DNA from 2 places in the Micromonospora sp. NBC_01405 genome. Region 1 is predicted to be linked to the other one. Evidence: riboswitches for the same ligand, from Rfam matches in the RefSeq annotation. Region 1 holds a riboswitch; the other holds the start of a gene.
The links. Region 1 has a riboswitch for S-adenosylmethionine ahead of thrC (threonine synthase). Riboswitches for the same ligand answer to the same signal wherever they lie in the genome.
Positions count from the first base shown of each region.

Region 2: it holds a riboswitch for S-adenosylmethionine, as region 1 does, so the genes downstream of both, OG559_RS27355 (ABC transporter substrate-binding protein) here and thrC (threonine synthase) in region 1, are expected to answer to the same signal.

Region 1 covers NZ_CP109532.1:3,377,448-3,380,846, forward strand. The annotation lists gene OG559_RS14350 (DoxX family protein) at 1-191, shown strand, start outside; gene OG559_RS14355 (hypothetical protein) at 226-939, opposite strand; gene OG559_RS14360 (hypothetical protein) at 1,077-1,532, opposite strand; SAM riboswitch class I at 1,730-1,861, shown strand; gene thrC (threonine synthase) at 1,874-3,160, shown strand.
Region 2 covers NZ_CP109532.1:6,352,155-6,355,553, forward strand. The annotation lists gene OG559_RS27345 (amino acid ABC transporter ATP-binding protein) at 1-232, opposite strand, end outside; gene OG559_RS27350 (amino acid ABC transporter permease) at 229-1,035, opposite strand; gene OG559_RS27355 (ABC transporter substrate-binding protein) at 1,116-2,012, opposite strand; SAM riboswitch class IV at 2,289-2,400, opposite strand; gene OG559_RS27360 (TetR/AcrR family transcriptional regulator) at 2,511-3,206, opposite strand; gene OG559_RS27365 (HelD family protein) at 3,298-3,399, shown strand, end outside.

The DNA.
Region 1 (3,399 bases):
TCGTGGTGCACCAGCCCGACGGGCTGCTCCCGCTGCGCAACGGCGGCGAGCTGGCGGCGTTGTTCTGCTGGTCGTTCGTGCTCGTCGCGGTGCTCGGCCCCGGCACCTGGGCGTTGGACAGCCTGCTCCGTCGCCGTCGGGAGCCCGCCGTCGTGGCCCCGGTGCCGGGCAAGCGGTCCGTGCCGGCTTGAGTCGTACCCACCGGCTTGAGCCGTACCCCCGCCGCTATGGCTTGTACGGCGCGTCGGTGTGGCTGACCTCGGTGAACGTGCTGCCGGAGAGCTGGTAGTACGAGGTGCGTCGGATGTCCAGCTCCGCCATGCCGCGCTCGGCGGAGCGGGTCAGCCAGACGACCTTCGCCCGGCCGCCGGACACGGTGATCGAGACGACCGGGGTCCGGTCGTCCAGTTCGGCCAGGCTCCGGTAGACCGGCTCACCGTCGGCGTTGCGCCACACCACCAGCGTGTAGAAGGTGCCGCTGCCCCCGCTCTTGAGGGCGACCGCGCCGACCGCGTCCGCCGCGCCGTCGCCGTCGAGGTCGCCGATCCCGCAGGGCTTCTGGAGGGTGACCGTGTCGCCGTCCTCACCGGACCAGACGCCCTCGGCCAGCGGGAGGTAGTCGGCGTACCCCTGGTAGGGGACCTTGGTGCTGCCGACGTGGGCGCCGGCGAGCTGCTTGCAGGTCAGCGCGGGCACCTTCTTCGGCGCGGGCTTCGGCGGCGCGGCGGTGGTGCCGGCGACGGTCGGCTCCGGCGGGGCGGCAGGGCCCGTCGTCGCCGGGGCCGGCTCCGGGCCGTCGTCCTCCGCCGGAGCGGCCGGATCGGCGACGGCGGGAGCGGTGGTCGTATCCGCCGAGGAGGCCGACCCCCCAGGGTCGCAACTCGCGGTCAACAGGCAGGCCAGGGCGAGGATCGCGAGACTGGGCAGGGTCCGGCGCATCGGCCAGTTCCTCTCTCGGGGGGTGGGCTTCCCGCACCGTAGCGGTTCCGCGCCACCCGCCGCTGCGGTCCCGGTCCCGGGCAAGGCGGCCGTGCCGGCCTGACCGACGACGGGCAGGACCGGCCGGGGTCACCCGATCAGCCCCCGCACACCCGCCACTGGTCACCCTCCTTGACCAGGCTGATGACCCTGTTCCGGTCCGCGATCTTGACGGTCACCTCGGCGCTGGTGTCGCCGTTGCTGGTATGCACCTGGGTGTCGGTGACGCGGTACTCGTCCAGGGGCGGCTCGGCCTGCCGGGCCCGGGTGAACTGCGCCTCGGTCTGCCGGCTGCGCAGTCGCTCGCAGAGCCGGGCGTACGCGGCCGGGTAGTTGCCCGCCTTCGTGTCGTCCAGGTATGCGGTCGCGGCGTCCCGGGCCGGCGTGATGGTGCCCTGCACGGTGCGGAACAGCCAGAGGCCGCCGCCGACCGCGCCGGCGCAGCAGAGCAGCGCCACCACGGCGACCACGATGATCACGGTGCGGGTCGTCCGGCTGAGCCCGCGGGACTTCTGGGGCGGCCCGGGGAAGCCGGGCGTCGGGGGGTACGTCACGCGGTGAGCGTAGAAACCCCAGGCCAGCCCCCATGCAGGCCCCCCTTGGAATTGATCAAGGCCAACGTTGCGGGTGGTGGTGTCGTCGACTCCCACGGTGACGGTGTGATCAATTCAATGCCCCGGAGCGGCCCACACGCTGGAACCTTTGGTGGCGGAGCCGGCGATCCGCCGTAGACTCGTGCGCACAACTGAATACCTCATCCAGAGGGGCAGAGGGATACGGCCCGACGAAGCCCCGGCAACCACCCGCGCGCTCGACGACGAGCGGTGCGGACAGGTGCCAATTCCGTCCCCGCCGCAGGGTGCGATGCGGGGAAAGATGAGAGGACCTTCTCGACATGACGTCGACCCTCGCCGCGTCCGGCATCGACACCACCGCCAGCCCCGCCCGCGCCCTGGTCTGCCGGGCCTGCACCGCGCGCTACCCGCTCGCCGCGCAGCACGCCTGTTATGAGTGCTTCGGCCCCCTTGAGGTCGACTACGACGCCGCCGCCCTGGCGCGGGTGACCCGCGAGCAGATCGAGGCCGGCCCGCAGAACATCTGGCGGTACGCCGCCCTCCTCCCGGCCGGCCAGGACCCGGCCACCCGGGTGACCGTCGACCCGGGGCTGACCCCGCTGGTCGCCGCGCCCAACCTCGCCGCCGAGCTGGGCATCACCGCCCCGCTCTGGGTCAAGGACGACAGCGCGAACCCCACCCACTCGTTCAAGGACCGGGTGGTCTCGGTGGCCCTCACCGCCGCCCGGGCGCTCGGTTTCACCCGGTTCGCCTGCGCCTCGACCGGCAACCTGGCCAACTCGGTCGCCGCGCACGCGGCCCGCGCCGGGGTCCCCTCGGTCGTGTTCATCCCCAGCGACCTGGAGGCGGGCAAGGTGGTCACCACCGCCGTCTACGGGGGCGAGCTGGTCGCCGTCGACGGCTCGTACGACGACGTGAACCGGCTCTGCGGCGAGCTGGTGGAGACCGACGAGTTCGAGGACACGGCGTTCGTCAACGTCAACGTCCGCCCGTACTACGCCGAGGGCTCCAAGACCCTCGGGTACGAGGTGGCCGAGCAGCTCGGCTGGCGCATCCCGGCCCAGGTGGTCATCCCGATGGCCAGCGGCGAGCTGCTCACCAAGATCGACAAGGCGTTCAGCGAGCTGGTCGAGATCGGCCTCGTCGAGGCCCCGGCCGGCGGCTGGAAGGTCTTCGGCGCCCAGTCCGCCGGCTGCAACCCGATCGCCGCCGCCCTGCACGCCGACACCGACATCATCACCCCGGTCCGGCCGACCGGCATCGCCAAGTCGCTCAACATCGGCGATCCGGCCGCCGGCCTGTACGCCCTGGAGGCGGTCCGGCGCACCGGCGGCTGGATGGAGTACGTCGACGACGACGAGATCCGCGACGGCATCCGGCTGCTGGCCCGGACCACCGGGGTGTTCGCCGAGACGGCCGGTGGGGTGACCGTCGCCGTGCTGCGCAAGCTGGTCGAGTCCGGCCGGCTCGACCCGACGGCGGAGACTGTGGTGTTCAACACCGGCGAGGGGCTGAAGACCATCGACGCCGTCGCCGCCCAGGTCGGCCCGACCCACCGGATCAGGCCCTCGCTGCGCGCCGCCCGGGACGCCGGCCTGCTCGGCTGACCTGCTCGATCGACCCTGGCGTGGCCTGCGGCCCTTCCCCCGCCCCGGCCCGGAAGCACGCCGCCTGCCGCGCCCCACCGGCCCTGCCCGCCGCCCCGGGCCCGACCGTCCGGTGGACGGGTGGATCGCCCGGACGGGGGATGGGGCGGATCCCCCGAGTAACCGACTTTTAGCCCTGGGTGAGAGAAACCCGCCACCGAGGACTTGACGACAGGAACCGGACGGCGCAGGATGCTCGG
Region 2 (3,399 bases), 3.0 Mb from region 1:
CCAGCACGCTGCGCCCGTCCAGCAGCACGTCCCCGCGGTCCGGCTCGATGAGCCGGTTGATCGTGCGCAGCAGGGTGGACTTTCCCGACCCGGACGGCCCGATGACGCAGGCCGTGCCACCCCGGCCGACGTCCAGGCTCGCGCCCCGCAGCACCCGGTTGGCGCCGAAGGCGAGGTGCACGTCCCGCACGTTCAGGCTCACCGGGGTCGTCGTGCCGGTCGAGGTGCTCATCGCTCGTCCTTTCCCGTGTTCGCGCGGGTGGCGGCGTCGCCGGGCAGCGCGTTTCGCCCGGCGAGCGCCAGCGCGTCGTCGTCCTCGGCCGCCGTGGCCGGCCGGCCCTGCCGCAGCCGCCGGTCGATCCAGTTCACCGCGTGGGTCAGCGGCACGGTCAGCGTCAGGTAGAACAGGCCCGCCAGCAGCAGCGCCGACTCGTTGCCGGTGGTCGCCGCGTGGTCCTGCCCGATCCGGAACAGCTCCCGCTGGCTGGCCACCAGGCCGAGGAAGTAGACGAGGCTGGAGTCCTTGATCAGGGCGATGAGCTGGTTCACCCAGGCCGGCAGCACCCGGCGGACCCCCTGCGGGATGATCACCAGCCGCATCGCCTCGCCCCAGGAGAACCCCAGCGCCCGGGCCCCCTCCAGCTGGGCGGCCTCCACGCTCTGGATACCAGCCCGGAAGATCTCCCCGATGTACGCCGCCGCGATCAGTGACAGCGCCAGGATGCCCAGCGGGTACGGGTTCGGTCCCCACACCTGCATGCCCAGCGGCGCCAGGCCGACGCCGATGAGCAGGATCGTCGCCGCCGCCGGCAGGCCGCGGAAGACGTCCGTGTACACCCGCGCCGGCCAGCGCAACCACCGGGTACGCGAGATGCCCGCGACCGCCAGCAGCATGCCCAGCAGCGAGCCGAGCAGGGCGGCCGAGATCGCCAGGATCAGCGTGTTGGGCAGCCCGACGGTCAGCATCTCGGGCAGCGCCGCACGCATGGAGTCCCAGTCGAAGAAGGTCTCCCACAGGGTGCTCAGTGGATCCATCAGTCGTCTTCCCGTCCGCCCCGCTCGCTGGTCATCCGTACCGTCGGCTCGTCGTCGCCCGTGCCGTCACGCCCGCGTACTCAGGACGACGCCGACGCCGACGGCGCGGCAGACCCGGACGGGGCCGCCGACGCGCCCGGCCCCGGCCCCGGCGCCGAGCCGCTGCCCGGCCTGAAGTCCGCCGGGACCGGCCGGCCCGGGTAGTACTGCTCCTGCAACCGGCTCCACGTGCCGTCGGCGATGACCTCGTCGAGGCCCTTGTCCAGTGCCCCGCGCAGCGCGTCGTTGCCCTTGGCCACCGCGTACGCGGTCGGGGTGGGGCTGAGCTGCTTCGCGGCCACCGTGATCTTCCCGCCGCTGTCGGCGGCGGACTTCTCGCCGATCTCGGCCGGGGCGATCCAGGCGTCGGCGGTGCCGGCCCTGAGCTGGTTGAGCGCTCCGTTGTAGTCCGGCACCCGCACCGGGTCCAGCTTCTGGCCGGTGGCGTAGTCGTCCTGCACGGTGCCCTGCACGACCACCACCCGCTTGCCGTCGAGCTGGTCGAACCCGGTGATCGGGGATCCGGCCGGGACGTCCAGTCCGAAGTAGCCGAAGTCGTAGCCGTTGCCGAAGTCGACGGTCTTCTTCCGCGCCTCGGTGATGGTGATCGAGGAGCTGCCCACGTCGAACTTGCGGTTGTTGACCTGCGACAGCAGCGCGGAGAAGTCGGTGCCGACGAACTCCACCCTCAGGCCGATCTTGTCCGCGACCGCAGTGAGCAGGTCGTTGTCGAAGCCGGTGAACTTTCCGTCCTTCAGGTACACGTTCGGCGGCGCGTCGGTGAGGGTGCCGGCCCGCAGCACGCCGGGCTGGACCAGGCCGTACGGGTTGTCGGCGGCGGCCGAGGTGTCGTCGCCGCAGGCGGTGAGGGTGGCAGCGCCGACGACGGCCGCGACGCCCAGCGCGGCGAACCTGGTCAGGGCAGGGAGGAATCGCACAGGTGTCTCCTGGGATGAGGGCGGCGCGCGGACAGCACGCCGCCGGACGCGGCACGCCGACGGGCGGCCGCGGAAGGGGGCTACTACGGAAGAGGGGAGGCGCTCAGCGCGCCGCGTGACGGCGACAGCCGTCGCTGCACACCCGCATCAGATCCACGTGCCGGCGCCTGACCAGCGCGGGACGGGATGGTGACGCGGCCGGTGCCGAGCCGGCGGCAGTCGGGGCGCAAGGACGAGCAGACATGGTTCTCCAAGGTCGGTGTTGACCTGGGGACCAGGCCACGCTTGCACCGGTGACACTCCGGTGCCTGGTCTTCACCCGGGGCACCCCACCGCGGAGGAGGGTTGCCGGCCAGCGAGCCGGGGCTTGACGCTGGCGCTCATGACCTGGTGGAAAGCCTAGCAACGGCACCGGGCCGGGCGTCCAGTCGTTATGACAACGCTCACCCCGGCCGACCCGTCGGACGTCGCCCCTCGCCGCACGACCGCCGCCGAGGTTCAGTCCCGGTACGGGGCCAGGCCGGCGTCGAGCAGCGTGAAGGCGTGGTCGGCGGCGGCGACCGCCTCCGGGTGCGCCCGCGCGGCGGTGCACCCCTCGGTGAGACGACGCCAGTTGTCCCGCGCCAGTACCCGCTGCGCCGCGACGATCTGTGCCGCCGCGAGCCGGCCGGTCAGCCCGTCGGGCCGAGCCCCGGGCTCCGGCCGCCCCCGTTCGTCGCGGCGCGTGCCGGCGGCGTCGTCGAGGGCGTCGGCCAGCGCCGCCTCCTCGGCGGCGGCGTGCCCGGCCACCCGGGCGGCGAGGCTCGGGGTCGAGAAGACCATCCCGTGGTACGCCAACACCCGGGGGTCGTCGTTGAGCCCGGTGACCGGGTCGTGGCGGTCCAGCCCGTCGAGGAAGTGCCGGCGCAGCGCGGCGAGCGGCGCCTCGCCCGGGCGTCGGCCGCGCACCACCCGGGCCGACTCGCCCCGGTGGTCGGCGATCCGGTGCAGGACCAGGTCCTCCTTCGTGGAGAAGTACTTGAACAGCGTCGGCTTGGAGACCTCCGCGGCCGCGGCCACCTCGGCGACCGACACCCGGTCGAAGCCTCGTTCGACGAACAGCGAGATCGCCGCCGCCGAGATCGCGTCGTGGGTGCGCTGCCGCTTGCGTTCGCGCAGCCCCTGCTCTCCGGTCACGCCCTGCTCTCCGGTCACGCCACCCAGGCTACCAGCGGCCGATACCAGGTCAATTTCATGACTGCGGTTAGAATGTTAACCCGGTTAATGATTCTCATCGGAGGTTGCCATGGACGACGGGGTCGACCGGGAACTCGCGCGGGAGCAGGCGCACCTGGCCGCGACCCGCGCCGCGCTCGCCCGGATGCGCGACACGGCCCGCCACCGGGTG